One region of the Candidatus Sarcina troglodytae genome, then DNA from elsewhere that is predicted to be linked to it. Evidence: riboswitches for the same ligand, from Rfam matches in the RefSeq annotation. Region 1 holds a riboswitch; the other holds the start of a gene.
What was found. Region 1 has a riboswitch for thiamine pyrophosphate ahead of thiS (sulfur carrier protein ThiS). Riboswitches for the same ligand answer to the same signal wherever they lie in the genome.
Positions count from the first base shown of each region.

Region 2: another riboswitch for thiamine pyrophosphate. It lies ahead of thiT (energy-coupled thiamine transporter ThiT); the one in region 1 lies ahead of thiS (sulfur carrier protein ThiS).

Region 1 is NZ_CP051754.1:1,267,106-1,282,829, forward strand. Features, by position in the region: gene thiE (thiamine phosphate synthase) at 1-483, opposite strand, end outside; partial or broken gene thiD (bifunctional hydroxymethylpyrimidine kinase/phosphomethylpyrimidine kinase) at 502-1,284, opposite strand; gene thiC (phosphomethylpyrimidine synthase ThiC) at 1,360-2,664, opposite strand; gene HH195_RS05660 (thiamine phosphate synthase) at 2,709-3,317, opposite strand; gene thiH (2-iminoacetate synthase ThiH) at 3,319-4,422, opposite strand; gene HH195_RS05670 (thiazole synthase) at 4,435-5,199, opposite strand; gene thiF (sulfur carrier protein ThiS adenylyltransferase ThiF) at 5,240-6,040, opposite strand; gene thiS (sulfur carrier protein ThiS) at 6,042-6,236, opposite strand; TPP riboswitch at 6,376-6,475, opposite strand; gene HH195_RS05685 (PPC domain-containing DNA-binding protein) at 6,533-6,949, opposite strand; gene hydF ([FeFe] hydrogenase H-cluster maturation GTPase HydF) at 7,060-8,256, opposite strand; gene hydG ([FeFe] hydrogenase H-cluster radical SAM maturase HydG) at 8,268-9,653, opposite strand; gene hydE ([FeFe] hydrogenase H-cluster radical SAM maturase HydE) at 9,695-10,753, opposite strand; gene HH195_RS05705 (TM1266 family iron-only hydrogenase system putative regulator) at 10,764-11,012, opposite strand; gene HH195_RS05710 (AAA family ATPase) at 11,311-15,027, opposite strand; gene gdhA (NADP-specific glutamate dehydrogenase) at 15,212-15,724, opposite strand, start outside.
Region 2 is NZ_CP051754.1:2,180,186-2,195,909, reverse strand. Features, by position in the region: gene metG (methionine--tRNA ligase) at 1-151, shown strand, start outside; gene metG (methionine--tRNA ligase) at 292-1,836, shown strand; gene HH195_RS10260 (DUF445 family protein) at 2,028-3,536, shown strand; gene HH195_RS10255 (TatD family hydrolase) at 3,682-4,461, shown strand; gene rnmV (ribonuclease M5) at 4,502-5,044, shown strand; gene rsmA (16S rRNA (adenine(1518)-N(6)/adenine(1519)-N(6))-dimethyltransferase RsmA) at 5,054-5,902, shown strand; gene HH195_RS10240 (hypothetical protein) at 5,983-7,683, shown strand; gene HH195_RS10235 (hypothetical protein) at 7,875-8,441, shown strand; gene HH195_RS10230 (prolipoprotein diacylglyceryl transferase) at 8,525-9,301, shown strand; gene HH195_RS10225 (Mrp/NBP35 family ATP-binding protein) at 9,653-10,501, shown strand; gene thiT (energy-coupled thiamine transporter ThiT) at 10,549-11,247, opposite strand; TPP riboswitch at 11,330-11,437, opposite strand; gene nrdD (anaerobic ribonucleoside-triphosphate reductase) at 11,773-13,887, shown strand; gene HH195_RS10210 (HDIG domain-containing metalloprotein) at 14,047-14,739, opposite strand; gene nrdG (anaerobic ribonucleoside-triphosphate reductase activating protein) at 14,964-15,470, shown strand; gene HH195_RS10200 (leucyl aminopeptidase) at 15,548-15,724, shown strand, end outside.

The sequences.
Region 1 (15,724 bases):
AGTATTGCTTTTACTTTTGCTTTTATATAAAGCACCTACTCCTAAATACGTAGCTCCTTCACTTATAGCCTCAAGTGCTTCCTTTTCATTATGTGCAGTTGCCCCTATTATTTTTCCTTCTCCTAATATCTTTTTTGCTTCACTTATTTTCATATCTTCCCTTCCTAAATGCACTCCATGAGCATCAACTACAAGGGCTATATCCACTCTATCATTTACAATAAATATTGCATTATACTCATGACAAAGTTGCTTTAGCACTCTAGCTTCTGCACACATATCCTTTGTTGATTTTTCTTTAGCCCTATACTGAACTATTTTTATTCCACATTCTAAAGCTATTCTAACTTTTTCAACTAATATATCAAAATCTAATCTATAATCTGTTATAAGGTATATTTTTTTTGATTTTAAATCAAATTCATCTTTATTTTTATGATTTTCGATTAAATCATAAAATTTATTTTTTTCTTTTTTTACAATAAATTCCCCTTGATTATTATAAAATTTATAAAAATGATGTGTTGGTCCTATCCCTTTACCTAGAGTAAATCCATGCTTTATTGCATTTGTGACATATTCTTTTGCCAAAGCAACACTTTCCTTTAAGGACATTCCCTTAGCCATATTAGCAGCTATTGCTGAAGATAACGTACAGCCCGTCCCATGAGTATTATCATTTTCTATTCTTTCTTTTTCAAAAATAGTAAATTCTATTCCATCATATAAAACATCGATAGCATCACCCTTTAAATGTCCACCTTTTATTAAAACAGCTTTAGGTCCAAGGTTTAAAATAGCTTCTACTGCTTTTTTCATATCATCTAACGTTAAAATTCTTTCATTTGTTATTTCTTCAGCTTCTAATATATTAGGCGTTATTAACGTTGCAAAAGGTATTAGATTAGTAATTAAAGCATCTTTTGCATCTTTTGACAAAAGATTAAATCCATTTTTAGACACCATAACAGGATCTATAACAATAGGTGGCAAATTTCTAATTTCTCTTAAACTTTCAACTATCGCATTTATTGATTCTTTTTTTGAAACCATCCCTATTTTAATTACATTTACATCTATATCATCAAAAATAACATTAATTTGTTTTTTTATCATATTTGAGCTTATATCCTCTATACTAAAAACTCCTTGAGTACTTTGTGCTGTTACTGCTGTTATTACACTCATTGCAAAAACTCCATTAGCAGACATAGTCTTAATATCAGCTTGAATACCTGCCCCTCCACAACTATCTGATCCTGCAATTGTAAGTCCATTAATCATAACTTTCTCCTTTTAAATTATCTATTTTATTATTCTTACTAAAACATATTATTTAAATTTTTTATATAAGTTATTTTAATTATTTATCTCTAAATATTCTCCATTTAATATCTTTTTCATAGTTCTCATGGAACACATTTTTCCGCACATTGTACAACTCTCTTCATCATGAGGCTTAGAACTTTCTCTATATTCTCTAGCTTTACTACTGTCTATTGCTAAATTAAACATTTTTTCCCAATCAATATCAGCTCTTGCCATACTCATTTTCTTATCCCACTCTTTTGCGCCTTTTACATTTTTAGATATATCTCCTGCGTGTGCTGCTATTTTACAAGCTATAATGCCTTCTTTCATATCATTTAAATCTGGAAGTCTTAAATGTTCAGCTGGAGTTACATAACATAAGAAATCAGCTCCAGAACTTGCTGCAATAGCTCCTCCTATTGATGATGTTATGTGGTCATATCCTGGAGCAATATCAGTAACTAATGGTCCTAAAACATAAAATGGTGCTCCATGACATAACTTTTTTTCTAATAACATATTGGACTTAATTTCATTTATCGCCATATGTCCAGGTCCTTCAATTATAACTTGTACATTTTTGTCCCATGCTCTTTTTGTAAGTTCACCTAATGTTATAAGTTCTTTTATTTGAGATGCATCTGTTGCATCACTAATTGAACCTGGTCTTAATGCATCTCCTAAAGAAAGAGTCATATCATACTTTGCACATATTTCTAAAAGCCTATCATAATATTCAAAAAATGGATTTTCACAATTATTAAGTTCCATCCAAGCAAATAAAAGAGAACCTCCCCTAGATGCTATATTTGTAAGTCTTTTATTTCTCTTTACAGTTTCTACTGCCTCCCTATTTAATCCCGCATGAACTGTTATGAAATCAACTCCATCTTGTCCATGTCTTTCAACAACTTCAAAAAATTCATCAACTATAATATCCTTTAAATCTTTATCATGAAACCCTAAGGCATCATACATAGGAACAGTTCCAACCATTGCACTTGACATTTCTATTATTCTTTTTCTCATTTCTTCTGTTTTCCCATAATTCGATAAATCCATTATAGATTCGGCTCCCATATCTAAAGCTACTCTTACCTTTTCTAATTCCTTTTCATAATCATAACAATCTTTAGATATTCCAAGATTAACATTTATTTTTGTTCTTAATCCTTCCCCTATCCCTTCTGCGTTTAACGATTTATGATTTTTGTTAGCAGGGATTGCAATTACTCCCTTTGCAAGTTTTCTTCTTATTTCCTCAGAAGTCATACCCTCTTTTAAAGCTACTGTCTCCATTTCTTTTGTTATAATTCCCTTTTTAGCTGCATCCATTTGAGTTGTATAATCCATAAAAAATCCTCCATTAAAAACTATAAATTTTTTCTTATATTTAATTATTTGCTATATTCATCTATAATAGATTGAAAATTTTTAAAGTCTTCATAAATATTTTGACTCTCCATAAAAGCACTCATAATAGCTACACCATCAACTTTTTCCTCTAAAACTTCATTTATATTTTTAGAGGTTATTCCCCCTAGTGCTATAACTTTTATACTTGTCTTTTCCTTTATCTCTCTTAAAAAAACTACACCTTTGCCTTTTAATCCTTCTTTACATTTAGTCTCATATATATTTGAAGCTAAAATATAATCTGCTCCTAGCTTTTCTACTAAAATTGCTTCATCCAAAGAATGAACAGAAACACCTAATACAAAAGAATCATTCAAATTTTGTTTTTTGTATTTTAAAAAATCATTAAATGAGAGGTGAAGCCCATAAGCTTTAACACGCCTTGCCAAGGAAATATCTGAATTTATTATTATTTTTGTATCATCCTCAATTATATTTTTTATATTTACATAAATATCTTCTAATTCATTTGAAGATAAGTCCTTTTCCCTTAAAATTATTCTTTTTAATCCTAAGGTAGATAAAGTTTTTATAACTTCGTAATATTTTTCAGCGTCTACTAAATGTCTATTTGTTATCAAATAAAGCATTTTATATTCTCTCCCAATCTTTAAATATAGCTTGATATCCTAACGATTTTATAACATTCTTCATTTCTTTAGCACTCCTTGTATCATTTATTACAAATTGTTCTTCTCCAACATCCTCTATAGCATGTCCACCTACATTTGTTGATACCCCAGCACTTATTTTATTAGCACCAAGCGGAATTAAATTTTCTCTAAACACTGGTCTCTCTCTTGTAGATATATTAATTGAAGCTGTAGGATTAAATATTTTAAAAGCCAAAAGCATTTGAACAAAATTTTTATCATTTACCTTATTTATATCATCAAATTCTCCTTCATGAGGTCTTATCCTTGGAAGTGCATAAGCAATATTTACTTCTCTGTATTTTTTAGCAATATATTCTCCATGAAGAGCTGTAAAGAATGCGTCCACTCTAAAATCACTAAGACCTAAAAGCGCTCCAAGACCAATATCTCTCATTCCAGATTTTGCTCCTCTCTCTGGTGCATCTAATCTAAATATATAATCTTTCTTAGGACCACTTATGTGAACTTTATCATAAATTTCTTCATTGTAAGTTTCTTGATATATAGTAAGCCCATCAACTCCAGCATCTACTAAAATCTTATACTCATTTTCAGTCAAAGCATAAACTTCTATCCCAATAGATGGAAACATTGGTTTTAACACTCTAACACACTCTGCTATATATGATACTGGTGTTTTAGTTTTACTCTCCCCTGTTAATATTAAAAGATGTTTAAAACCTTGTTTACTTATAGCTTCCCCTTCCAATTTAACTTCTTCTAATGTAAGCTTTTTCCTATGAATTTTATTAACTACATTATATCCACAATAAGCGCAATGATTTTCACAGTAATTTGCAAGATATAAAGGAGTGTATAAATTTACTACTTTTCCAAAGTACTGAATTGATAATTCATTAGCCCTTTGAGCCATCTCTTCTAAACATTCCATAGCTTTAGGTGATAAAAGATTTAATAAATCTTCACTGTCTAATCTTTCTTTATGTATGCTTTTTTTCACATCTTGTATAGTAGTATTCCTAAAATAGTTGTTAAAATCAAAATCTTTATATTTTTCTATAACTTTATAAAAACTCATATTCTCCATCCCCTATCTTAAAAACCCAGTAAGTGGTGATGATGCATTAGCTCTTCTTGAAATCTCACCAAATTTTGCAAGATATCCAAGCCTTCCACCCTCAACAGCCAATTTAAATGCTCTAGCCATTACTTTAGGGTCCTTTGATGAAGCTATAGCAGTGTTTACAAGGCAAGCTGAAGCTCCAAGTTCCATTGCTTCCATTGCATGAGATGGTCTCCCTATTCCAGCATCTACCACTATCGGCACATCGATTTCTTCTATCATCATTCTTATAAGTTCCTTAGTTTTTAATCCCTTATTGCTTCCTATTGGTGATGCTAAAGGCATAATAGCAGCAGCACCCGCTTCCTTCATAGCATGTCCAAAATATATATCAGGGCTCATATAAGGAAGTACTACAAAACCCTCATTAGCCAATGCCTCGGTTGCCTTTAAAGTTTCCAAATTATTTGGCATAAGATATTTATTGTCAGAGATAACCTCTATTTTAATCCAATTCCCACACCCCATAGCTCTTGCAAGTCTTGCAAGTCGTATAGCTTCACTAGCATTTCTCGCTCCTGATGTATTTGGAAGAAGTATAGTATCCTTCGGAATATATTCTAGTGGATTTTCTTCCTTATTATCAAAATCAATACGTCTTACAGCTAAAGTTATGACTTTAGAACCACTTTCTTTTAAAACCTCTGGAATTAACTCATTTGAACTATATTTACCTGTCCCTACAAATAATCTTGAACTTAATTTAATTCCTCCAATTATTAAATCATCCATGTATTTTTCCTCCTAATTTTCACTTTATAACTTTAAATAATTAAATAGTTTTGCACAAAATTCTAACAGCTTCGTTTGCCATATGATTCGCTACAATTCCTACTCTAGGCGCCATAAGCCCTGAGCCCATCTTAGCTTCATTTATAAAATCACCGCAAACAAAAAATTTTTCATTTATCTTTCTCGTTCTTATAATATTAGAATCAAAATATCCAGCCATACCAGATCCCATTATTAAGTATTTATCTGGCATTTTTGTTAAAACAACATTAGCTAAAATAGCCTTACTTTCAGCTTTATCAAAAGCTTCAATTATTATATCTCTATCTTTAAACAAATATTCAATATTGTCTTTATCTATAAATGCATTGTTAGTTTTAACATTTATAAATGGATTTATTTTAAGTAAAATCTCCTTCAAAGCATCTACTTTAAATTTTCCAATATCTTTTACAAAATACTGTTGTCTATTTAAATTAGATGGCTCTACTATATCAAAATCACATATCACAATATCCCCAATCCCAACTCTAGCTAAAGATATTGCTATATTAGAGCCAAGACCTCCACATCCAACTATTGCTACTTTTGCTTTTTTTAATCTTTCAAAAACACCCGGAGTATGTCTTGCCATCATAAGAAATTCAAGTTCATCTTCTTTAGGTATCTCACCTTTTTTTATCAAAGTAACTTTATCATTCTCATTCAATTTAATATTGCTATTAATAGGAAATCCATTTAAAATAACGACATCTGCATCATTTTTATATTTTTTTTTAACATCGGAAATATAGGCATTTTTATTAATATTAATCTTTAATTCGTTTAGGTATATATTTATCTTAACCACCTCCCACAAAACTTAAAACTTCTAAAGAATCATTTTCCTTAACAATAAAACTATCATATTCCTCCTTATGTATTATGTTTAAATTAACTTCTACAACAACTCTTTCTTCATTAACATTTAATTTTTTTAATATTTCAGAAATAGTTGAATTTTCTGTAAATTCATACTTTTTTCCGTTTATTATCATTACTATACACTCCTAAAAATTATTTAATATTTTTATATATTTATAAATTATTTAGAAAATAAAAAGACTTGCTTAAATAGCAAGTCTTAAAAATCTATAACTTTATTTGTAATTGTATTATATCTTCACAAACAAAAATCGCTAAATTTACTTGCTTTCCTACGCTGGTATTAACCATATCAGGTTCATAGGGTTGGATTTTCCTCTCAGCCAATTATTTGGCACCCCTAGCAACAATTTATTATATTAACTTTACCTTTATTATATACCTATATTTTTTTATTGTAAATAGCAAATTATACATCTATAAGATTTATTCCAACTTCATCTAAATATCTATTTAAATTTCCCTCTATTTCTGTTACTATTATTTCAGCAGTTATAGTAACTTTCCCCTCTATAAAATGCCCTCCATAACATATACAATCTTGTCCACTAAAATTTATATGTAAATGCATATATGGTTCATTATCTTTTGTTGTAATATTTCCTGTAAGACTTGTTATCTCATAATTATCATTAAATATTGTTTCATTATATTTTTTGCTTTCTATATCATAAATCCCTATCTTTGTATCAGTTACTGCGCCTATTCCATTTACCATAGCTGCTTTTATATTGTTTTCTTTAGCAAATTTTTTTAAACTTTCCACTATGTTTTCATCTTTCTCAAGTCTAACAACATAAATATTTTCTCTCTTTGTATACTTCATTTTACAACCTCCATTAAAAAATAATATCTTTATTTTATTATACTAAAAAATACAAAAGTAATATTAATAGTAGATAAATTTATTATCTACTATTAACTCATGCTCTACACTTAAATGTTATCTTTAAAGCATTTTACACTTCTATCTAAAATATCATTTAAGAAAGCTAAAATTATTCCATAATTAGTTATAGGAACATTCTCTCCTTTACAGTAATTTATTCGATTCACTACAGTTTTTCTATTTATCATACAAGCACCACAATGAATTATTAAATCATATTCTTTTATGTTATCTGGAAAATCATGTCCTACTCTGTATTCAAAATTTAATTTTTGTCCTACATATTTAGTTAAAAGTTTAGGAATTTTCACTCTTCCTATATCTTCATGAGACACATTGTGAGTACAACTCTCTAATATTAAAATCTTTGATCCCTCTTTTAAATTTTTTACAGCATTAGCTCCTTTTATAAAATCACTAATCTCTCCCTTATGCCTTGCAAAAAGAATTGAAAAACTAGTTAAAGGTGTATCTTCTGAAACTATTTTGGAAACTTTTTTAAAAGCTTGAGAATCTGTTACCACTAAATCAACATTTTTTAAATCTTTTAAAGCACTTTCAAGTTCAGTATCTCGAACTACATAACTCTTTATTCCATGATCTAAACAATCTCTTATACACTGAACTTGCGGAAGAATTATCCTTCCTTTTGGAGCTTCTGAATCTACTGGTACAACCAAAACAACTGTTCCATTATAACGAACTAAATCTCCAAGTATTGGTCCATCTTCCTCTTCTTTTTGTAAACTTTTTATAAGAGCATCTTTAACTTTTGCCACTCCTATATCTTTTAAAACTGATATAAAAATACCATTTTTAAATTCATTTTTTAATTTACTTAAAACTTCTTCTGATACTTGATCTATTTTATTTACTATAATCAAATAAGGTATATTATATTTCTTAAAGTTTATCTTAGCTTTTTCAAGTTCATCTCTATCAACATTATTTGCATCCATAACATAAAGAGCTATATCAGTTCTTTTTAATACATCTAAAGTTTTTTTAATCCTCAAATCTCCAAGTTCGCTTTTATCATCAATACCTGCTGTATCTATAAATACTACAGGCCCCACTGGAATGAGTTCCATAGCTTTTAAAACTGGATCTGTCGTAGTTCCTGCAATATCTGATACTAAAGATACTTCTTGGTTTAATATCTTATTTATTAATGAGGATTTTCCAGTATTAGTTTTTCCATACACTGTTATATGTTTTCTATTAGCATTTGGTGTACTGTTCATAAAACTCCTCCTTAAATGTAATAATCCCTTCCACCTTCTTTAAGTTTTTCTAAACTTTCCATTATAAATTCTTTAACTTTTTCTGATTTTAATTTTTCAGTTCTTTCTTTGATTACTTTTTCTGCTTTTTTACAAGTTTCTGCATCACCATAATCTAACACATATTCCATAAGAGTAAGCATTGCATTTGGTTCACACATATTTTGTATTTCACCACTTTTTGCAAGCTTCATAAACTTCTCACCAGTTCTACCCATTCTATAACAAGCAGTACAATAGCTTGGAATATATCCATCATCTAAAAGACTATTCAAAACCTCTAATGGTGTCCTTTCATCTGAAGTTTTAAATTGAGCCTCTCCACTACCTTTTTCTTCTCTTTCTTTATATCCACCAACACCAGTACTTGAACCTGAACTTACTTGGGTTACACCAAATTTTAATGCATCCCTTCTCATCTCTGGTGTTTCTCTTGTTGACATTATTATTCCTGTAAATGGTACAGCTATTCTTATTACTGCAACTAATTTTTTAAACATCTCATCATCAACTATATTCGGGAATTTTTCTAAATTTATTCCACCTGATGGTCTAAGTCTTGGAACTGATATTGTGTGGAATCCTACACCAAATTTCTTTTCCATTTCTTCATTATGAATCATAAGTCCTAAAACTTCAAATTTAGGATCTGCAAGTCCAAATAAAACTCCAGCTCCTACATCATCTATTCCACCCTCCATTGCTCTATGCAATGCTGTTAAATGATAATTATAATCTCCTTTTAAACAATTTGGATGCATCTTTTCATAAGTTGGTTTATGATATGATTCTTGGAATAATATATAAGTCCCAATATTTGCCTCCTTTAATTTCTTATAATTTTCAACAGTTGTTGCTGCTATATTTACATTAACCCTTCTTATAGTTCCATTTTCATTTTGAGTATTATATATAGTTTTTAAACTATCAATTACATATTCAATTGGTGCATGAACTGGATCTTCTCCAACTTCTAAAGCTAATCTTTTATGCCCCATTTTTTCTAAAAGTTTTACTTCTTCTGCAATTTCTTCTTGAGTTAATCTTCTTCTCTTAAAATCATGACACTTATGATATCCACAATACACACAATTATTCACACAATAATCACTTATATATAAAGGAGCAAAAACAACAACCCTATTTCCATATATAGATTCTTTTATTTCCCCTGCAACTTCAAATATCCTTTTTAGTAGTTCCTTATCTTCAACCTGTATAAGTGCTGCAACATCCTCGTGGCTTACCCCTTGTTTATTCTTTGCTTTTTCTAAAATTTGTATTATATCTTCTTTGGTTGCCTTTTTCCCATCTTCTAAAAGTTTATATATATATTCATGATTTATAAAATTTTCCATTTTACATTCTCCTAACGTTTTATTAAAACTTAAAATAAATTCTATTTACTTTCTTTTTCCCAAAGAATACTGTCTCCTCTAGATATATCAATCTGAAAGCCTATATTATTCATTCTTCTCTCTATACACATTCTACACTCCGCAGCTTCATCTCCTGTACATATCTTTCCATCATAAAGAGAATATTTTTCACGCACATCAGTTGGTGATAAATTAGGCATAACAACATTTGCACCTGCTTTTATTCCTTTTTCTCTACCAGTTGGGTCTATAGTCCCTAATGATGTTGTTGCCGGAAGCAATGTGTCTGGAAGAAGAAGTCTTAAAATAGCAATCATTATAATTGTTTTTTCTAATGTTCCACCTTCCTCATTATTTAAAGGAGTATCTTTATGAGGTATAAAAGGTCCTATACCACACATATGAGGTTTTAATTGTTTTGTATAAATCAAATCATCTACCAAACTATTATTATCTTGTTCAGGAAGCCCTATCATAAACCCAGAGCCTATTTGATATCCTATCTCTCTTAAATCTTCTAAACATTTTCTTCTATTTTCAAAACTAGCGTTTGGATGAAGCTTTTCATAAAGAGTTTTGTTTGCTGTTTCATGTCTCAAAAGATATCTATCAGCACCTGCTTTAAACATTTTTTTATAGCTTTCATAAGATCTTTCGCCTATTGATAAGGTAATCGCGTTATTAGGAAGTATAGATTTTATCTTCGTTATAATTTCAACCATAATCTCATCTGTAAAGAAAGGATCCTCTCCCCCTTGTAAAACAACTGTTTTATATCCTAATTTATCTCCTAAAACAGCACAATTTACTATCTGCTCTACAGTTAATCTATACCTATCTGCATCCTTATTACTTTTCCTTATACCACAATACTTACAATCTCTTACACAGTAGTTTGTAAACTCTATAAGCCCTCTCATATAAACCTTATCTTTATATGTTTTCATTCTAACTTCATTAGCTTTTTCAGTTAAATAATTTATTGAATCCTTATCTATATTATCTAAAAGATATAAAAGTTCTTCTCTAGTTGCAATATTCTCTTTATACAACTTATCAATAATATTTATTGTATTCATTCCCATCTCCTTAAATTTCTTTTTTACCTATAGCAGTTTTTATACTTACTCCTTGAATTTTTCCTAACTTTCCTGTAAGACTATTTATTTCATCCAACTTACCTGTAAGTATTATAGATATAACTGTTATATCCTCTCTTATTGGTATTCCCATTCTCCCTTTAATTTTGCCTCTAAAATTAATAAGGATATCATTAAACTCTTCCTGACTCTTTATAGGATCTTCTAAAATAGCACTTATAACAGCTATTTTTTCCATAAAAACTCCTCCTCTAAAAAACAATAAACCTAGCTTTCTCAAACAGAAAACTAGGTTTATATTTATTCACATAGGCTAAACATAATTTATAACCTTCATTAGCATTAATAAACTTTATAAATAATTATGTGTTAGTCTTCCAGATTAGCATTTCTTTTCTGTTAGACAATAAACTTTAACTGCTATTACATTAAAATAAGAACATCTCATTATAATGAAAATAATAATTTAAATTAACTTACACTTTTATATTAAATTTTTAAAAACATATTGTCAATACTTATATTAATATATTCTTTTAATATTTACTTATTATTTTTGCTTTTAGAACTTTAAATTCACTTTCGTCTATAACATTTAAATCAAAAAGATTTTTAATATTTAGAAGTTCTTCCTTTAATAATTCAGAATTTAATTTAGTTTGTGGTTCAATTATTTCTCTTTCTTTTTCCACTTCACTCTTTTTCATTCTTTTTTCTTCTGTTAGTTCGTGTTTTTCTATATCTTCTACAAACAAAGGTTTAATATCTTTCTTATCTTCAATTGTAAATGCCCTTACATTTCTCCTATTTGCAATTATTCTATCATTATTCTTTCTTCTACATAAAATTCCAAGTCCAGCACCATCTTTACATAGTTCACATGCAAAAATATTTCTTTCAATAAATCTTTCTTTAGTTAATAAAATATCTTTATCTATTATAGTATTTATTTCTTTTGCTGATAAAGAACCTGTACTAACTCTTATGCTCTGAACTCTAATTAAAGTATCTATAAATTTTTTAACCATTATTCCGTTTTTTATTGATAATTTTTTATTGTTTGAAAACTCATCCATAATACTTTTTAGTAGCTCATCTGTACCTTTGCTAAGCACAAATCCTTTTTCTTTTAAAGAATATCTTGCAACCCCTATAAGCTGTTCTAAATTATACGGTGAAAAATTCAACCAAAGTGGAAATCTTCCACTAAAATCAGAGTTACCTGCATAAAGACATCTTAGTTTATCTCCATCTCCACTCAATGCCACTATAACCTTTGTTTTATTTTCATCTATAAACTTTAATAATGCATCTAAAATATATTCATTATTATCCTCTTCCATTAAAAGATTAAAGTCATTTATATATAAGACTCTTCCTAAAGATTCTCCTAAAATATCTTTTAATTTATTTCCGTCTTTTAGCATAAGTAATATATCTCTTGCAGCCAATTCCATTAAATTCTTTGATTTAACCATACCTAAGTTATAATACATCTCACTTAATATTTTTAACGCTGTTTTTTTACCGGTTCCATCTTCCCCTATAAATACCATATTCATAAGCCTATTAACTTCTGTTCTCATCCCTAGACGTTGTCTCTTTTTATTAACCCTTGTTAGATTATATTGATTTCTTATAAATTGTTTTGAATTCTCAGCAATAATAACTTCATTTAGCTTTTGTTCTAAATCATAAGTATTTATATGTTCTGCCTCATTTATTTTTTCAATATCTCTTGTTGTTATAAGATTCATCTCATACACACTTATATCATTTTCAGCAATTCTTATACTTTGATTTCTTATAAGATTTTCAACATAATTTCGAACCATTCTACCATTTCCAGATTGTGCATCTGAGTTTTCATAAACATCTATCAAACTATTTTTTAAAGAAATATATGCATTTTTTGATAATTTAAATCCATTTTTCTCTATAAGTTTTATAGCCATTTGTAAAAGTTCATCAGGATTATAGTCTTGGAATGTCGTCCAAAGTGGAAATCTTGACCTTAATCCTATATTTACATCAAAGAAATTTTCCATTTCTTTTTCATATCCAGCTAAAATAACTATAACCTCATTTGAATAATCTTCAATAAGTTTTAATAAAACCTCTATCGCATCTCTACCTAATTTATCATTAGCTAAAGTATAAGCTTCATCTATAAATAATATTCCGCCAATTGCTTCTTTAAATTTATCCTCTGTTTTTTTTGCAGTTTCTTCTGTAGTATTTGCAACAAAGCCTGATCTGTCTGTTTCTATAAGTTGACCTATTTTTAAAAGTCCCATACTATTTAACATTTCAGCTACAAGCCTTGCCACACTTGTTTTTCCAGTTCCAGGATTTCCAGCAAAAACCATGTTTAAATTTTGCTCAAGTTTTGTTTCAACACCAGCTGCTTTTCTCTTTTCATGCGCCGCTATAAGTTTATATTGATTTCTTATAAGAGTTTTAACTTCATCTAATCCTATTATACTTTTTAATTTTTCTTCTAAATTAAATTTTGCATTTACTTTAAAATTGAAATTATCTTTTTCTAAAAGGTCAATTTGCTTTTTATTATCAGTTAAATATTTTTTAGAAGCATCCATTATAGCATTTTCTACAACATTTCTTACAAATCTAGCATTTCCTAAATCACTTTTACCTATCAATTGATTTTTTGTAAACAAATCTATTAATCCTTCTTTAGCAGATTTGTCTATTCTATATCCTTTTGACTTTGCTATATTTACAGCTATTTCATACATTTCCACAGGATTATAATCCTCAAAAGCAATAGTATTTGGGAATCTTGATTTTAACCCTTGGTTAATAGATAAGAAATTTTCCATATCTCTTTCATAACCAGCTAAAATAACTATTAAATCATTTTTATTATCTTCAATCCCTTTAAGTAATGCCTCTATTATCTCTTTTCCTATTTTATCATCTTCACTCTCACACAAAGAATATGCCTCATCAATAAATAATACTCCTCCTAAGGCAGAATTTACAACTTCCATAGTCTTCTTAGCTGTATCATTTAAATTTTCAGTTACAAAATCAGCCTTACTAGCTTCTATAAATATTCCAGTTGACAATATTCCAAGAGCATTTAAATATTCATAAGTTATTCTTGCAGCATTAGTTTTTCCAACCCCTGCATTACCTTCAAATATCATATTTAAAGATATATTTGAATTTTTAAGACCAAGTCTTTTCCTTATTCTTTGCACTTTAAAATTATTATCTATACTATTTATAAATTCTTTTAAATTTGACATTCCTATTATAGAGTTTAATTTATATTTAACCTCTTCTAATGTTGGCATTGAATAATTGTTTAAATCATATACCTCTTTATCTGTTTTACATAAAATAGTATTGTTTTCTACATATATTAATGCTCTTTCTTCAATCCCTATATGTTCATTTATCATTAAATTTTTAATTGGATCATATAATCTTGACTTAACATAATCTGATATTCCAAAATTATCATTTTTCACATAAGTTTCTTGAAGATAATGGCACATACCATATTGTTTTTCTAAATTATCATTTTCATTTATGTCATATATAACATCTAATTTTAAATCATTTTTTATTTTCTCTATTGTTTTTAATACTTCTCTATGAACTACACTTCTTCTTTCATTCTCATCCAAAGATTTAGTATAAAAAATTGCATCTACCATCTTAGAATAATCTTTAGGAAAATATTTATTTAAATCTATTTTCTTTTCATCTGATACAAAAACCAAAAATTTGTTATTACATGTAATCTCTTTTATGTTTTCATAACTTTTTTCACTAGATTCGACTAATATTTGATTTTTTATTACATAATTATCCTTTAACTTTATACAACTATTTGGTGATATTTTAGACAATGTTTTTAAAATATCTTTTGTTGCATTTTCTATATTTCTAAAAATTAAACATTCTGAATCACTTTTTAATTTTTCATAAATATCAGTTAAAAAAGCATTATATCCATAATTAAAGTTATATGAGCCTAAATCAATTTGTTCTACTACTCCTACTTTAATTAAATTTTTTTCTTTTAATTTTTCAAAAAGACATTTTATGCTTAATTTTTTACCTGTATCTTTTTCTCCATTAATAAAAATTATTCCTCTTTGGTCACTTTCAATTTTTTTTTGAAAATATGTACAAAGTTTTTCTATAAATTTATCTTGACCTATTAATCTATTATTTAAACTCTTTTTTATATCTATAAATTTTTCATTTGTATTAATCAATTAAGAAACACCTCTTTTCTTATTTATTAGTATGTTTAATTATATCAAATAATATTATTTATATTTATTATAATATTATTAATATTATCTAGCAATAAAAATTATTATTTAATAATAATTAAACAATAAAAAAAGAGGAATAAGAAAATTCTTATCCCACTTTTTATTTTATGAATTACTTTTAAACTATGCCTTGAGCTAACATCGCATCTGCAACTTTCAAAAATCCTGCAATATTTGCTCCAACTACAAGATTTCCTTCATATCCATATTCTTTTGCAGCATTTTTCGCATTATAATATATATTAACCATAAGTTCCTTAAGTTTCTTATCAACTTCTTCAAATGTCCAAGAAAGTCTTTGGCTATTTTGGCTCATCTCTAATGCAGATGTTAAAACTCCACCTGCATTTGCAGCCTTTGCTGGTGCAAATAAAACATTATTATCTAATAACACCTTTTGTGCCTCTAAAGTTAATGGCATATTAGCTCCTTCTCCAAGTGCAAAAACTCCATTTGACACTAAAAGTTTAGCTGATTTAGCATCAACTTCATTTTGAGTCGCACAAGGAAGGGCTATATCACATTTTATGCTCCATATACCTTTGCAACCCTCTGTATATACTGCATCTTTTTTATAATTTAAATACTCTTTTATTCTGCCTCTTTTAACTTCCTTAATTTCCTTTACTAC
Region 2 (15,724 bases), 910 kb from region 1:
TAAATATGTGGTTTTAGTTGCTAACTTAAAGCCAGTTAAGTTAAGAGGAGAATTATCACAAGGAATGATTCTTGCAGCATCAACTTCAGATGATTCATTATTGACACTTGTAAATCCAGGTGAACTTCCAACAGGTAGTCAAGTTAGATAATTAATTAGATTGTTTTATTATATTTATAATTAATAATGTAGTAATTAAAATATAATTTGATATTTAGAGTTATAAAATTTAAGGTTCTAGAAGGTTAATTTATTGCTTTCTAGACCTTTTTATTATAGGAGGGAATAAATTTGAAAGTATTAATAGCAAATGCATGGCCTTATGCAAATGGTTCACTTCATATAGGAAGAATTGCATCGTGGCTTCCTGGAGATGTTTTAGCTAGATATCATAGGGCAAAAGGAGATGAAGTAATATTCTTATCAGGTTCAGATTGCCATGGTGCTCCAGTTTTAAAAAAGGCAAAGGAAGAAAATAAAACTCCAAAAGAGATTAGTGACTTTTATCATAGAGAATTTATTAGATGTTTTAATAAACTTGGTTTTTCTTACGATATATTTTCGAGAACAGATACGTTTAATCATAGAGAGGGCGTAAAAAAATTTATAATAGAACTTTATGAAAAAGGATATATTTACGAAAAAGAGGTTCAAAAATATTATTGTGAAAACTGTTTAGAGCTTTTGGAAGAGGAAGATTTAGAAGATGGAAAATGTAAGGTTTGTCAAGGTGAAGTAGTAGAAGCATCATCTAAGCATTTATTTTTTAAATTATCAAGTTTTGAAGAAAATATTAAAAATTTAATAGACGATAATAATACTTGGAGAAGTGATGCTATAAATATTACGAGAAGGTATTTAGATGGCGGATTAAGGGATAGAATTATAACTAGAGATATAGATTTAGGAATTAATGCACCTATTAAAGGGTATGAAGATAAAAAGATTTATGTTTGGATAGATGCATTAATGTCTTATCTTACGACATCTATGAATTATATAGATGATATGGGAGAAGATTTTAAAGAGTATTGGAATGATGCAAATAGTAGAGTATACTTATTGCATGGAAAAGAAAATATACCTTTTCATACAACTGTATTTCCTGCTATATTATTTGGTCTTGGGATTGATAAATGCAATATAAGAATGTTATCATCACAGTATTTAAATTTAGAAGGAAAGACATTTTCAACTAATAAAAATTGGGTTCTTTGGGTTCCTTATATGATAGAAAGATTTAATATAGATTTAATTAGATATTATTTAATAAGTAGAGGACCAGAAGTTAAAAATTCAGATTTTACATGGAAAGATTTTATAAATGCTAATAATAATGAGTTATTAGGTTGTTTTGGAAATTTTGTAAATAGAACTTTAGTATTTATAAATAAAAATTTAAATGGAAGTCTTGAAAATTGTGAAATGGATAAAAGATGGATGGGGGTTTTAGAAAAAGTTTATGAGTATGTTGGGCAAAAATTTGAGGAAGGTTCTTTTAGGGAGGCTTTAAAATATGTGTTTAAAATAATAGCAATTGCTAATGAATATTTTGATAAGGAAAAGCCGTGGCTTTTAATTGATAAGGATAGGAAAAAGTGTGAAAATCTTTTATATACCTATGCTCAAATAGTTATAGCATTAAGCAATATTTTAAATCCAATAATGCCGTTTACTTGTGAATGTATTAGGGATTTTATGGGGAATGATAATGTTTTATGGGAGTTTAAAGAAGTAAAGAATATAAAGGTTAAAAGAGTTGATTTTTTATTTGAGAGAATAAACAGAAAAGTAGCTATAAATGAATTTGAAAAATTAAAAATGAAAAAAAGATAAAACAAATAGCCCTTGAAATTTGTGTAAGGGGGACAAATTCCTCAAGGGCTAATTTAAGGGGTAAAATTAAATTAGTGTTTTAGCTACGTTACAATTATTATAATACTAGTTGTATGTGTCAATTTAGTGTCAAAATCATAAAAAATTATTTATATTACAAGAAAAATGTAGTAATAGGAGGTAAAATGTCGATGAAGATTTATTTAATATCTGCATTAGTTGGAGCTGTTATAGGTTATATAACAAATTGGTTAGCTATAAAAATGCTTTTTAAACCTCATAATGAGAAAAGAGTATTTGGTATAAGAATTCCTTTTACACCAGGATTAATACCTAAAGAAAAGAAGAGAATTGCAAAAAGTATAGGTGAAACAGTAAGTGAACATATTCTTACAAATGAGGTAATTGCTCAATCTTTAAATAATGAAAAGATTTTATTTGGTTTAAAAAATATGGTAGATACAAAAGTTCATAAAGCTTTTGATGAAAATTTTAGTGTAAATGAAGTTATGAAAAATTTAGAAGCTAATAATGCTTTTATGGAAGAAAAATTAAGAAAAAAAGCGTATACAAGTTTAGAGAAAATAATTAATAACAAGGAAATAAATGTAATAATTTCTAGTAATATTTTTAATTGTATTTTGGAGAGAGTAAAAGAAAAACCTCAGTTAATTATAAAATTGATTAAAAGTAAAAAATTCAAAGATAGTTTATTAGAGTTAAATGCAAAGCAAAAATCTAATAAAATATTAGATAAAAAAATAGTAAACATGATAAGTGAAAAAACTTTAAATTTTATACAAGAAGAAAAAATTTTGAATGATATTATACCAGATGAAATATCAAAAGGTATTGAGGAGCTTATATACAATCAAAAAGATATAATTTGTGAGAATTTAATAAAGGCTTTAGAGGGTGAAATTTTTTCGAGTAAAATAAAAGACATAATAGGGGCAATATTGCCATCTATGGTAACCATGTTTATGAGCATTGATAGTCTTTATGAAAAGTTATTTAATTCGGTTAAAGGGTATTTATTAGTAGAAGAAAATAAGATAATTGTATGTAATTACATTATTTCTATGTTAAATAATTTAAAGGATACTAAGATAGAGGAGATAATAAGGTCATTATCAGAGGATGATTTTAATAATATTTGTAAAAATATTTCTGATTTACTAAATAATAAATTGTTAAGTGATGAAAATATATTGATGTGTATAGAAAAGTTTGAAAAATACATGGAAAATATAGATTCTTATGAAACTATTATTTTGAAAGTAGATGAGAACTATAAGCAACATTTAAAAGAATTTTTAGATTCTAGTATAAAAAAGTTAGTAAAAAAAGAGGAATTTAAAGATTTAAGTGAAGGTATTGTAAATAATTTAATAGGATATTTGTTAGATTTAAGAGTAAAAGATATCTTTGATAATGAAGAAGAAATGTTTAATTTTGTGTGGAATATAATTAGTAAATATTACAATGATTTTATTGAAAAAGATGCACATAAAGTTGTTGAATTAATAGATATTTCAGGGCTAATAGAAGAACAAATAAATTCATTTGATGTAAGTTATGCAGAAAAGTTAATAGTGAAAATAGCAAGAAGGGAATTGGGAGCAATAACTTGGCTTGGTGCACTTCTTGGGGCATTTTTAGGTTTGTTATCTCCGCTTTTATCAAGGCTTTATAGTTAAATAGTAAAGTGGATGATGCTTGTAAATTCTTTTGCTCTTATATAAAATCAATAATAGTATATGATGAAGTTTGTTAATATTAACTGTTAAGATATCATAAGGTTAGTGTAACACTAAAATATAATATAAATGTAAAGGAGTTTTTATGAAATATAGAATTTTTGATACTCATGCTCATTATGATGATGAAAAATTTAATGAGGATAGAGAAAGTGTAATTAAAGAAATACAAAAAAATGGAGTAATTGGGGTTTTAAATGCTGGTGCTTCTTTAGAAGGATGCATAGATTCGGTAAAACTTGCGAATGAAAATGACATGTTTTATGCATCAGTTGGTATACACCCAAGCTATGCTGATAAGGTTACAGATGAAGTTATAGAAAAATTAAAAGAACTGAGTCAAAATAAAAAAGTAAAAGCAATTGGTGAAATTGGCCTTGACTATTATTATGAAGAAAATCCATCAAGAGAGAGTCAAAAAGAAGCTTTTAGAAAGCAGATGAAATTGGCTCAGGAATTAGATTTGCCAGTTGTAATTCATGATAGAGATGCGCATAAAGATACTTTAGATATATTAAAAGAGTTTCCAAAAGTTAATGGAACTATCCATTGTTTTTCAGGATCTGTTGAATTTGCTAAAGAGTGTATATCACTTGGATATTATATAGGGTTTACAGGAGTTTTAACTTTTAAAAATGCAAAAAAATTAGTAGAAGTTTGTGAAAGTATTCCGTTAGATAGAATGTTAGTTGAAACAGATTGTCCTTATATGGCACCTACACCTAATAGGGGGAAGAGAAATCAATCAGATTATATACAATATATAATAGAAAAAATATGTGAAATAAGAGGATTAGGTAGAGAAGAAATACAAGACATACTTCTTGAAAATACAAAAAGAAGATATAAAATAGATATAGTGTAATATATGATGGTTAACTAAAAAGAAGAAAGGACGTGTAATCTTGATAAAAGAAGTGATAGTTGTAGAGGGCAGAGATGATATTACAGCCGTAAAAAGAGCAATAGATGCAGAAATGATAGCAACTGGTGGATTTGGTATAAATAAAAAGGTTATTGATAGAATTAAAGAAGCTCAAAAGAGAAAGGGCGTTATAGTTTTAACTGATCCAGATTTTGCAGGAGAAAAAATAAGAAGTATAATATCAAAAAGAGTTCCTGGTATAAAGCATGCATATATAAGCAGAGCAGAAGGAACAAAGGGAGATAACATAGGTGTTGAAAATGCAGAACCTGAAGCTATAATAAAAGCTTTAGAGGAAGCTAAAATAACCCTAGAAGAAAAGAGAGAAGAGTTTACAATTTCAGATTTAGTTTATTTTAAATTGTCAGGAGATCCAAAAGCTAAAATTAGACGTGAGCTTATAGGAAAAGAGCTTAGAATAGGTTATGGTAATGCAAATCAAATGTTATCAAGATTAAATAATTATGGGATAAGTAAGGAAGAATTTATTAAAGCCATAGAAAAGATAGAAAATATGATATAGGAGATTTTAATGGATATAAAAGATGTAAAAACTAAAGAATTAGTAGAAAAATATAATTTTAGGTTTTCAAAAAGCTTAGGGCAAAACTTCTTAATAGATGATACAGTTTTAACTGATATTGTAGATGGTGCTAATGTTTGTAGTGATGATTTAATTATCGAAATAGGTCCAGGAGTTGGAACACTAACTGTACAACTTTTAAAGAAAGCAAAAAGGGTTGTTTCAATAGAATTAGATAGTGACCTTATACCGATTCTTATGGAAGAGCTTGGAGATAATCCTAATTTTCAACTTATACATAAAGATGCTTTAAAAGTAGACTTTAATGAAATAATAGGTGATGAAAAAAGTGTAAAGCTTGTTGCTAATCTTCCTTATTATGTTACAACCCCAATAATAGCTAATCTTTTAAATGGAGGTTATAAATTTAAATCTCTTACAATAATGATACAAAAGGAAGTTGCGGAGAGAATAAACTCAAAGCCAAATTGTAAGGAATATGGTGCGTTATCACTTCTAGTTCAGTATTTTTGTGATACATCAATTATTAGGACAGTTGCTCCATCTTGTTTTATGCCAAGACCAAAGGTTGAATCTATAGTTATAAAGCTAGATAGATTAGAAAAACCACGAGTAAATGTTAAAGATGAAAAACTATTCTTTGATATTATAAGAAGTGCTTTTAATATGAGAAGAAAGACTTTATGGAATGCTACAAAGAATATAGGTCTTTCAAAAGAACAAATGGAGAAAGCATATAGTGATGCAGGCATTGATCCTAAAAGACGTGGTGAAACTTTAAGCATTAATGAGTTTGGGGCTTTAGCTGATGCTGTATACAAATATATAAATAAGTAATTAAAATTAAAAAAACTATTCTTAATTAGCATATCCCTTCATATAAATGTAATGATAAATTTATATGGAGGGATATTAATTTGGCAAGTAATAAATTATATAGAAGCTTTATAATACTTCAAGAAGATGAAAGAGGCCATTCAATATCAAATGATAAACCACTGTCAGGTTATGCAAAAATTGAAGCAAAGGGTGAAAAATGTAAAATAGCATTTTATGCTCAAAACTTAAAATCAGCAGATGAAAAGTGTCATATGGCTCTTGTATGTAGTAAAAAAGATGGAAATTTTATTTTAGATTTAGGATTAATGAACATAAACTCTCAAGGTAAGGCTGAAGCATCTTTAGAATGTGGCACAAATAACATAGGGAATTTAGATGTCAGTTATGACAAGATAATAGGAGCTGTTGTATATAAGGAGATTGGTGGAAAAGTAATATATTTAATGTGTGGTTTCTTAAATGGGCAACAACCAAAAGATAATTGGAAAGTATACAATATATTATCTAAGCATGGATTGATTAAAAAATCTAAGAATGATGGTAGTAAGAAAAATGAAGAGAAACATAATACAAACAATAAAGTTGAAAAAGAAAATAACGAACAAAGAACTGTTGAACAAGGCATAGAAAGAGAAGATACAGATATTAGATTAAATAGTGAAACAAGAACAGAAAATATTGATAATCTTTTAGATGAAAATGTTTCAGAAGATATGGAGTTAAATAGTGCACAAGTAAATGATGATATTTTAGATGAAGATATAAATGAAAATGAAAGTAGATTTGATGAGTATGAAAATCTTATTGAGGCTAGAATAAATGGTGGAAACTATGAGAGAGAAGCTGATGAAAGTTATTCTGAATTAGAAAGTCAAAGGAAAATTGAAGTAATAAAATTAGATAATAACATTGTTGAAGATGGTGTAATGAATGAGAAAACGACTAGAGGTGATATACAGGAAGATGTATATTATGAAAAACTTCAAGGAAGTGAACAAAATTCTGTTAGTAGCCAAGGAATTACTGGTATTCAAAGTAGTATGGGTGTTACAGGACTAAATGGTACTACAGGAGTTCAAAGTAGCATGGGCATTACAGGACTAAATGGTGTTCAAGGGATTACTGGAACACAACAGGATCAAGGTATGCAACAAGGACAAAGTACAGTAACTCAATGGAGCACTGGAAGTCAAGGCGTCACAGGAACTCAAAGTGCTCAAGGTGTTCAAATGGAAACTCCTCAGCAAGGAACTATGCATGCTGGATATAGAGCATGGCAAGAAGAAACTAAACAAAGTAAATCAACGCAAGATGAGAAAACTAGAGATGATGTTTTTGAAGATGTTGAAGAAGAATTTGAGTTAACAGGCTCAACAGCAGAATTTTTTTCATCAGTAGTTGATGATTTTGAATATACTAGAGGTTTTGCAAAAGATGTTAAAAAGTGCAAGTGGTATAAAGTTAAAGTAGATAATTTTGATGTCTTATGCAATATGTCAAATTACAACAAATATACAGTTGCATATTATCCGATGATAAATTACTATCCTTATATTTGTAGGAAGGGATATTTTATGATTGGATTTAAGTATGATGAAAATGGAGTTGTGAAATATGTAACGTATGCTATCCCTGGATACAAGGATAAAAAAGATCAACCTTATGCTGGAAAAACTGGATTTGTTACATGGTGTCCAGAATTTAAAAATTCTGTTGATGGACATTGGATAATGTTCTATGATTTTCAAGCTTCTAAAGTTTTAGTTCCTATTGTGTAGATAGAATAATTAAAAGTTGATAGTTTTATTTAAAATAGCTATGTTTTATTAGTTTACTAAAACATAGCCTTTTATTTTGCTGTATATTTTATAAGGAATGTGCAAAATAAAAAAGTAATTCTTTCGTTATATTGTGAATATACATATTATATATAAAGTTAACTAAATGAGGGGAAGGAGAGGAAGCAAAGATGAATAAAAAGCAACTATCAATAACTCTAATATTAATATTTTTGATGACAGTGCTTTTTATAGGAAAGAATATTTTTAGTGATAATATAGAACGAGCTGTATTAGAAAATTATAATATAGGTGAATTGAGTTCATATTCAGCATTAGAAGGAGTTATAAATTATACTTTACCAGATACATGGGATGTTCAAGAACAGCAATATCCAGGAAACTATATAATATATAATAATAATTTTGTAAGTGATGATATGAGTATACTTGGGTATATACAAATAATAAATTACTCTAAAAGTTTAGAGGAACTTATAGATAAAGATAAGCAAAGCATAGATTTTGATGAATCTAATTATTATAGCAAAGAAATTCAAGATATAGATGGTGAACAGATATACAAAGTTGTTTACAAAGAAAAAGGTGATGGAGGGCGAGTATATTTAAATATGATTTATTATAAAAAATTAGATGATGATAGAATTTTAAAGGTGCTATTTAGCTCGTTAGATGATAAATTTAAAGAAAGTAATGATACAATATATAACATAATTATAAAAAGTTTTAATCAATAATAATAATTTGATTATAATCCATAAAAAAACTATAATAAGAAATGAAAAAGATATGATTTAACTTATATAGTTATGGAGGATTTATGAAATTAGTATTGTTTAATTTATTTGGGTTTAAAGTATATAGTTATGGTCTTATGATAGGAATTGGTATTATTGTGGCAGTTATGATTTTAAATTTTAATATGAAAAAGAGAAATTATGATGAAAACAAAGTATTTAATATGATAATAGGCACTGTATTGTCAGGAATTTTAGGAGGAAAGCTGTTATTTATAATAACTAATCCTAATGACTTTATAAAAAATCCAACAACTATCATTACTAACTTTGGATATGGTTTTGTTGTTTATGGTGCAATAATTGGAGGGATGATATCTATTATTTTATATAGCAAGAAAAACAAGTGGAATACTTTAGAAATATTTGATTTCGTGGTTCCATGTCTTGCGATAGCTCAAGGATTTGGAAGAATAGGATGTTTTTTAGCAGGATGTTGTTATGGGGCTGAAACAAGGAGTTTTTTATTTGTGGTTTTCCCAGAGAATAGTTTGGCAATTCCGCATGTACATCTTCACCCCACTCAAATATATTCTTCAATTTTTGATTTTACACTTGGTATATTTCTTATTATATATAGTAGGAAAAAGAAGGATAGTGGAAAAACTTTCTCGTTGTATCTTATATGTTATAGCATAGGTAGATTTATTATAGAATTTTTAAGAAATGATGTTCGAGGAAATATTGGGATGCTTTCAACATCACAATTTATATCAATATTTACATTAATACTTGGAGTATATATTTGGATTTATAGCTCTAAAAAGTTTTTAAAAAAGAAGAATACTGCTACCAATTAAACAAAAGTAATATTTAATTTAAGAGTATTAATTTATAGGTGTTTAAGAATTGTATTTAATAGTGATAAATGTAAAATTATATTTTTATTTATACTGTTAGATACAATTTTTTTTATATGAATTTTAAAATGTAAGTGAGAAATTTACTATACTTGACAAACTTTATCCTAGTGCTAAGATAAAATATAGATATAAAATAGTGCTAGTTCTAAATAAATTAAAAAGTACATATAAATTGCATTTTATTTTATCTTTTAAGCATATGAAAGTGAATAATGGAACTAGAAATATTTTTATATGTTATTAGACATAAATATAATAAGTAAATAATAGAGAAAAAGGAGAATAAAAATGAGTAGTAGTTGTTCATCATGTTCAAGTAGTAGTAGTTGTGCTTCAGCTAAAAATGGTAGTGGATGCGGAAATGGAATCGCTAAAATAAAAAATAAATATGGAAATATAAAGAATATTGTAGGAGTTATAAGTGGTAAAGGTGGAGTTGGTAAATCAACTGTAACAGGAATGTTAGCGTCTCAGTTAGCTAAAAAAGGTTATAAAGTTGGTGTATTAGATGCGGATATTACTGGTCCTTCAATGCCAAGATTTTTTGGAATAAATGAAAAAAGGGCTGAGATATACTCAGAAGGTGAAGGGGTTAGATTTATTCCTGTAGAAACAGGTTTAGGAATCAAAGTGATATCATTAAATCTTATTACAGAAGTTGAAGATGAGCCTGTTATATGGAGAGGCCCTGTTATAAATGGAGTTTTAAATCAAATGTATCAAGATACAGTTTGGGGAGATTTAGATTATCTTTTAATAGATATGCCTCCAGGAACTGGGGATATAACTTTAACAGTAATGCAAAGTTTCCCATTAAAAGAAATAATAATAGTTTCAACACCTCAAGATATGGTATCTATGATAGTTAAAAAACTTGTTGTAATGGCTGAAAAATTAGGAGTTCCTGTAAGAGGGGTAGTTGAAAATATGGCATACATATTATGTGGTAAATGTGGAGAAAGGATGAATGTATTTAGTAAAAAATCATCAGAGGAACATGCTAAATATTTAGGTTTAAAACTTTTAGGTGAGTTACCTATAAACTTAGATTTTACTGAAGCATTAGAAAACGGAAAAGCAGACGAATATGTAGTACAAAATGAGTTGTATACATCAGTATTTAAAGATTTATATTAAAATAAAAATAAGGATATCTAAACAAGATAGTTTAGATATCCTTATTTTTATGTATTTGTTTTGGTTGGCTTATATTTATTTACGTTTTTGATTATCCTATCAATTGGTAAAAAGTACAAAACAACTAGACAAATTATAGTATCTGGTAGTAAGAATGAGCCATTATAAACTATTGAATATACTAAAGGCGACATACCAGCTGGAGCATAACTTCCATAGAAGGCAACTCCTGATATAACATGACAGACAAATCTAAAGAAAATGGCGATTATAGCACCGAGTAATCTTTTTTTTGGAAAAAATCCTGCTATCCCTAAGCATAAAAAAGGAAGAGGATAATCAAATAAAACTTGTATAGGTTGAAGTATATATGGATTTATAAGTAAAGTAAGTAATCCATAAATGAATCCTGTAAGCATACCAACTCCTGGACCATAAATATATGCTATTAAAATTATAGGAACCATACTAGCTAGTGTTACGCTTCCACCTTGAGGAAGTTGATAAATTTTAAATAAGCTAAGAACGACACTTAGGGCTAATGCAATGGCTATTGTGGTAATCATTCTTACATCAAATTTTGTTTTTCTAGCTTTTAATAGCACAAGAATTATTACTGCAAGCCCAATTATAGTAACTATTGTCATAGGACTAGCTAGGATTGTTCCAATATTTGAAGGTAATCCTGTAAAAATTTGAGAAAATCCCGTAACAAATTTGTTTAGGATTTCTTGAAAAGACATCATTTTAAAAGTCCTCCTTGAAATTTATTATTCCTATTTTTATAAACAAAAAAGGCGTAATTATCGCAAGATAAGTACGCCTTTTTTGTTTATAAAAACGCTTTCCTACGCTGGCACTATCCAGATCAGGTCTTTGAGGGTTAATGAATAAATTCATTTCTCAGCCTAAATTTAGGCACCCCTAGCACATGATATTCTTTATTATTTATATTATATATTTAAATATATTATTAATCAATCTAATTTTTGATATAATGATGGATTTTTCACTAATTGATTCATTTAGAATTCTAGTGAATGCGGTTTTCTTTAACCAATTATTATAAAATAATAAAGATATTTGAAAACTGGATACGCAAAAGTTTAAATGTCAACATATGAAAATCTTTAGAAAAAGTTAAAAAAGAAAGAAAAAAAGACCTATATAATATAGGTTTAATTTAAAGGAAAATTTAAAATTAGCACCATAAATGATAGTAGAGTATAATAAATTCTCGGTACTATATATAGTAGAGTGGAGGAATTGTAATGCTACATGTTGTGAAAAGAGACGGTAGAGATGCAAGATTCAATACCGATAAAATAAGTAATGCTATAAAAAGAACGGCTCAAGAAATAGGATATGATATATCTGAGAGTCAAGTTTTAGGAATAATTCAAAAGGTACTAAATTATATAGAAATGTCTGGTAAAAGTCATGTATCAGTAGAGGAAATTCAAAATTTGGTACAAAAGGCATTAAATGATAGTGGATTAAAAAATATATCTATGGCTTATTCAAATTATAGAGCAGAGAGAACTAGGGTTAGGGAAATAAAATCTGATTTGATGAGGGCAATAAGTAAAATAGGAGTAGAAACTGATAGAGATAATGCTAATGTTGGAAATAACTTTTCATCAAAACTTTTAAGAATAGCTTCAGAATCTAATAAATGGCATAATTTATCTATAATGCCAAAGCATTTAGCGAAAGCTCATGAAAATGGTGATATATATTATCATGATTTAGATAGTTATAATTTAACTACTAATTGCCTTCATATACCTACAAGAATGGTTTTGGAAAGAGGGTTCAATACAGGATATGGAACAATAAATACTCCAAAAAGAATAGAAAGTGCTGCTGAATTATCTTGTATTTTGTTGCAATCTAGCCAAAATGATATGTTTGGAGGGCAATCGCATCCAGATTTTGATAATGACATAAGTATATTTGTTCATCCAACTAGAGAAGAAATTAGAAAAGAGTATGAAGAACTAGGCGTAGCATCAGATAAAATAGAGAAACTTACAGAGAAAAAGTTAAGAGCAAGAATACATCAAGCAATGCAAGGAATTATATATAATTTAAATACAATGCATTCAAGAGCAGGCTCACAAGTACCATTTAGTTCAGTAAATTTAGGATTGCCAGATTCCAATGATGCTGCTTTAGTTTGTGAGATTTTTTTGAAAGAGTACGAAAAAGGTTTAGGAAAGGGAGAACAGCCCATATTTCCTAATATAATATTTAGGGTAAAAGAGGGGGTAAATAGAGAGGTTGATGATCCTTATTTTTACCTTTATGAACTTGCGTGTAGGGTAGCTGCAAAGAGAATGAATCCTACATTTATGAACATAGATGCTGATTTTAACAAAGAGTATTATGAAAGAGGATATAAGCCAGCTACAATGGGATGCAGAACTTATTTAATGAGTAATGTAAATGGTGAACCTGGCTGTGCAGGTAGAGGAAATATTGCGCCAGTGACAATAAATTTACCTAGGATTGGTATATTAGCAAAGGGAAGTGAGGAAAAATTCTTTAGAATTTTGCATGAAAGGCTAGAAACATGTAAAGAAGCTTTATTGCATAGATATGATGTTTTGAAAAAACTTAAAGTTAAAGATTTACCTTTTGTAGCTGGTCAAGGACTTATGAGAGGGTCAGAGGGATTAAATCAAGAGGATTCCATTGAACCAGTTTTAAAGCAAGGAACTTGGGGAATTGGATTTATAGGTCTTGCGGAAGCTTTAATCGCTTTAACTGGAAAACATCATGGAGAGAGCGAAAAGTCTAGGGAATTAGGTCTAAAAATAATATCATATATAAGGCAATATACTGATAGAGTAACTGAGGAAACACAGTTAAATTGGAGCTGTTATGCAACCCCTGCTGAAGGATTATCAGGTAAGTTTATAAAACACGATAAAAGAGCTTTTGGAAAAATCAAAGATGTAACAGATAAAGATTATTATACAAACAGTTATCATGTGCCTGTTTATTATCCAATATCAATAAAAAATAAAATAGAAATAGAAGCTCCATATCATAAGATTTGTAATGCAGGGCATATAAGTTATTTAGAAGTAGACGATTGTCCAGATGGCGAAACTATAATGAATATATTAAACTATGCTTACAAACACACAAATATAAGTTATTTAGGTATAAATTTTCATATAAGATATTGTAAGTGTTGTGGTACGTATCTTCATAGCAATGAGTTAGCATGTGTAAATTGTGGTTCAAGTGATATACAAGGGATTTCAAGGGTTACAGGATACCTAAGTCTAGATGAGAGATTTGGCCCAGGTAAGAGTGCAGAAAGGAAAGATAGAGTTTCACATGTTGGAAATAATCATAAAGCATATAAGATATAGATTATTTAAATGCTTAAATTTAAATATTAAGCTTAATGAAGAATATTATTTATTTTTTTAAAATATTTATACTTTATAAGAGTTAATATAAATAAGAAATATCGATAAATTTGATATTTCTTATTTTGTTTTAAATTTAAAATTATTAGTAAATATTAATTAGAAATTTATAGAGAAATTATCATAATGTAATCCTGTTTTAGAAGACATTATATTTAAAAATTTATTTATATCATTAAGTATTGTTTCTTTGTCTTCTTTGGAGAGATTTTTTTCTCCAAGTCTATCACATAGTGAAAGTAGAGCTACATCATGTATGTCTGTGTTTTCTATCATGTTTAAAACTTCATTAGTTTTTATTCTATTTAAAATATAGAAGTGTGTCATGTGATATTTTATTAAAGAAACAATATTATCTCTAAGGGTTATGTTATTTATATGGGTCCTTAGAATTCTACGAGCCATTTCTCCCCCGACTAAATCATGATGAGGGTACATATATATAATATTATCGTCGTTATTTAATACAGTTGTTTTTGTTTTTCCTATATCATGGAGAAGTGCAGCAAACATAAATGCCTTTTTGTTATGAGCTAAATCTTTATATTTAGCTGCTTGGTCAATTACATATAAAGTATGTGTTAATGTATCTTCTTCGTTATCAAGCATTGAGTTTTTTTTAACTTTTTTTAAATTACATAGGGTATTTATTAAATTATAGCAAGTGTCATTATTGCTATTAAGAAACGTTTCCATTAAATATATTGACGGTTTTTTATCATATAATAGATGATGTTCTAATTCATAAAATAATTCATCTGAAGTTTCATTAATTATACTTTTGATTTCCATATTAAATCCCCCTAACAATGTGGTTATAGTATAATATTATCCATATTATACTATTTTTAATCAAAAAATATGATAAAAAATTATAAAATACACTGTGATTAAGTAGAAAATTTATATTATTAGTTGTAAAGTATATCAATAGTTTTTATAAAATAAGAAGTATTTTTATATTTAAATCATAGTATACTTAAATTTAAATATTATTAAAGGCTGGAGTGATAAAAATGAACAAGATAAGACTTGCTGGAATTGCTTATGAAAGTTTAGTAAATGGCCCAGGAATGAGAAGGGTGTTTTTTTCTCAAGGATGTAAGCACAATTGTTTGGGGTGTTTTAATGAAGATACTCATGATTTCTTAGGAGGAGAGGAAAGGGATATAGAGTTACTAATTGATGATTTGAAAAATAATCCTATGATAAACGGGGTTACATTTAGTGGAGGAGATCCATTTGAGCAGGCAGATAAGTTTGCATATATGGCGAAGAAAATTAAAGAGCTAGGTCTTAATATTTGGTGTTATACTGGATATACTTTTGAATATATATTAGAAAATCTTAATAAAAGAGAGGGCTGGGAGGAACTTTTAAATAATATAGATGTTTTGGTTGATGGGAAGTTTGAGATAAGTAAGAAAATAGACGGATTAAAGTTTAAAGGTTCTACTAATCAAAGAATAATTGATGTTAATCAAAGTCTGAAAAATAAAAAAATAAAGTTAATAGAGTTTTAATAAAATAATAAATGTATTTAGATATAATTAAATTAATAGTGAAAAATTTGGATTTTATAATGAAAGGAAGGTTTTAAATGTATAATTTTTTGGTTAAAGATACAACTATAGAGAATGCAGACATGATAATAGTTCCATTATTTGAAGATAATTTGAATTTCAGAGATGAAGAAATAAATAGAAAATTAAAAAGATTGGAAAGAAGAGAACTATTTAATGGTGACTTTGGGGAAATTTTAAATATAACTGGTGTT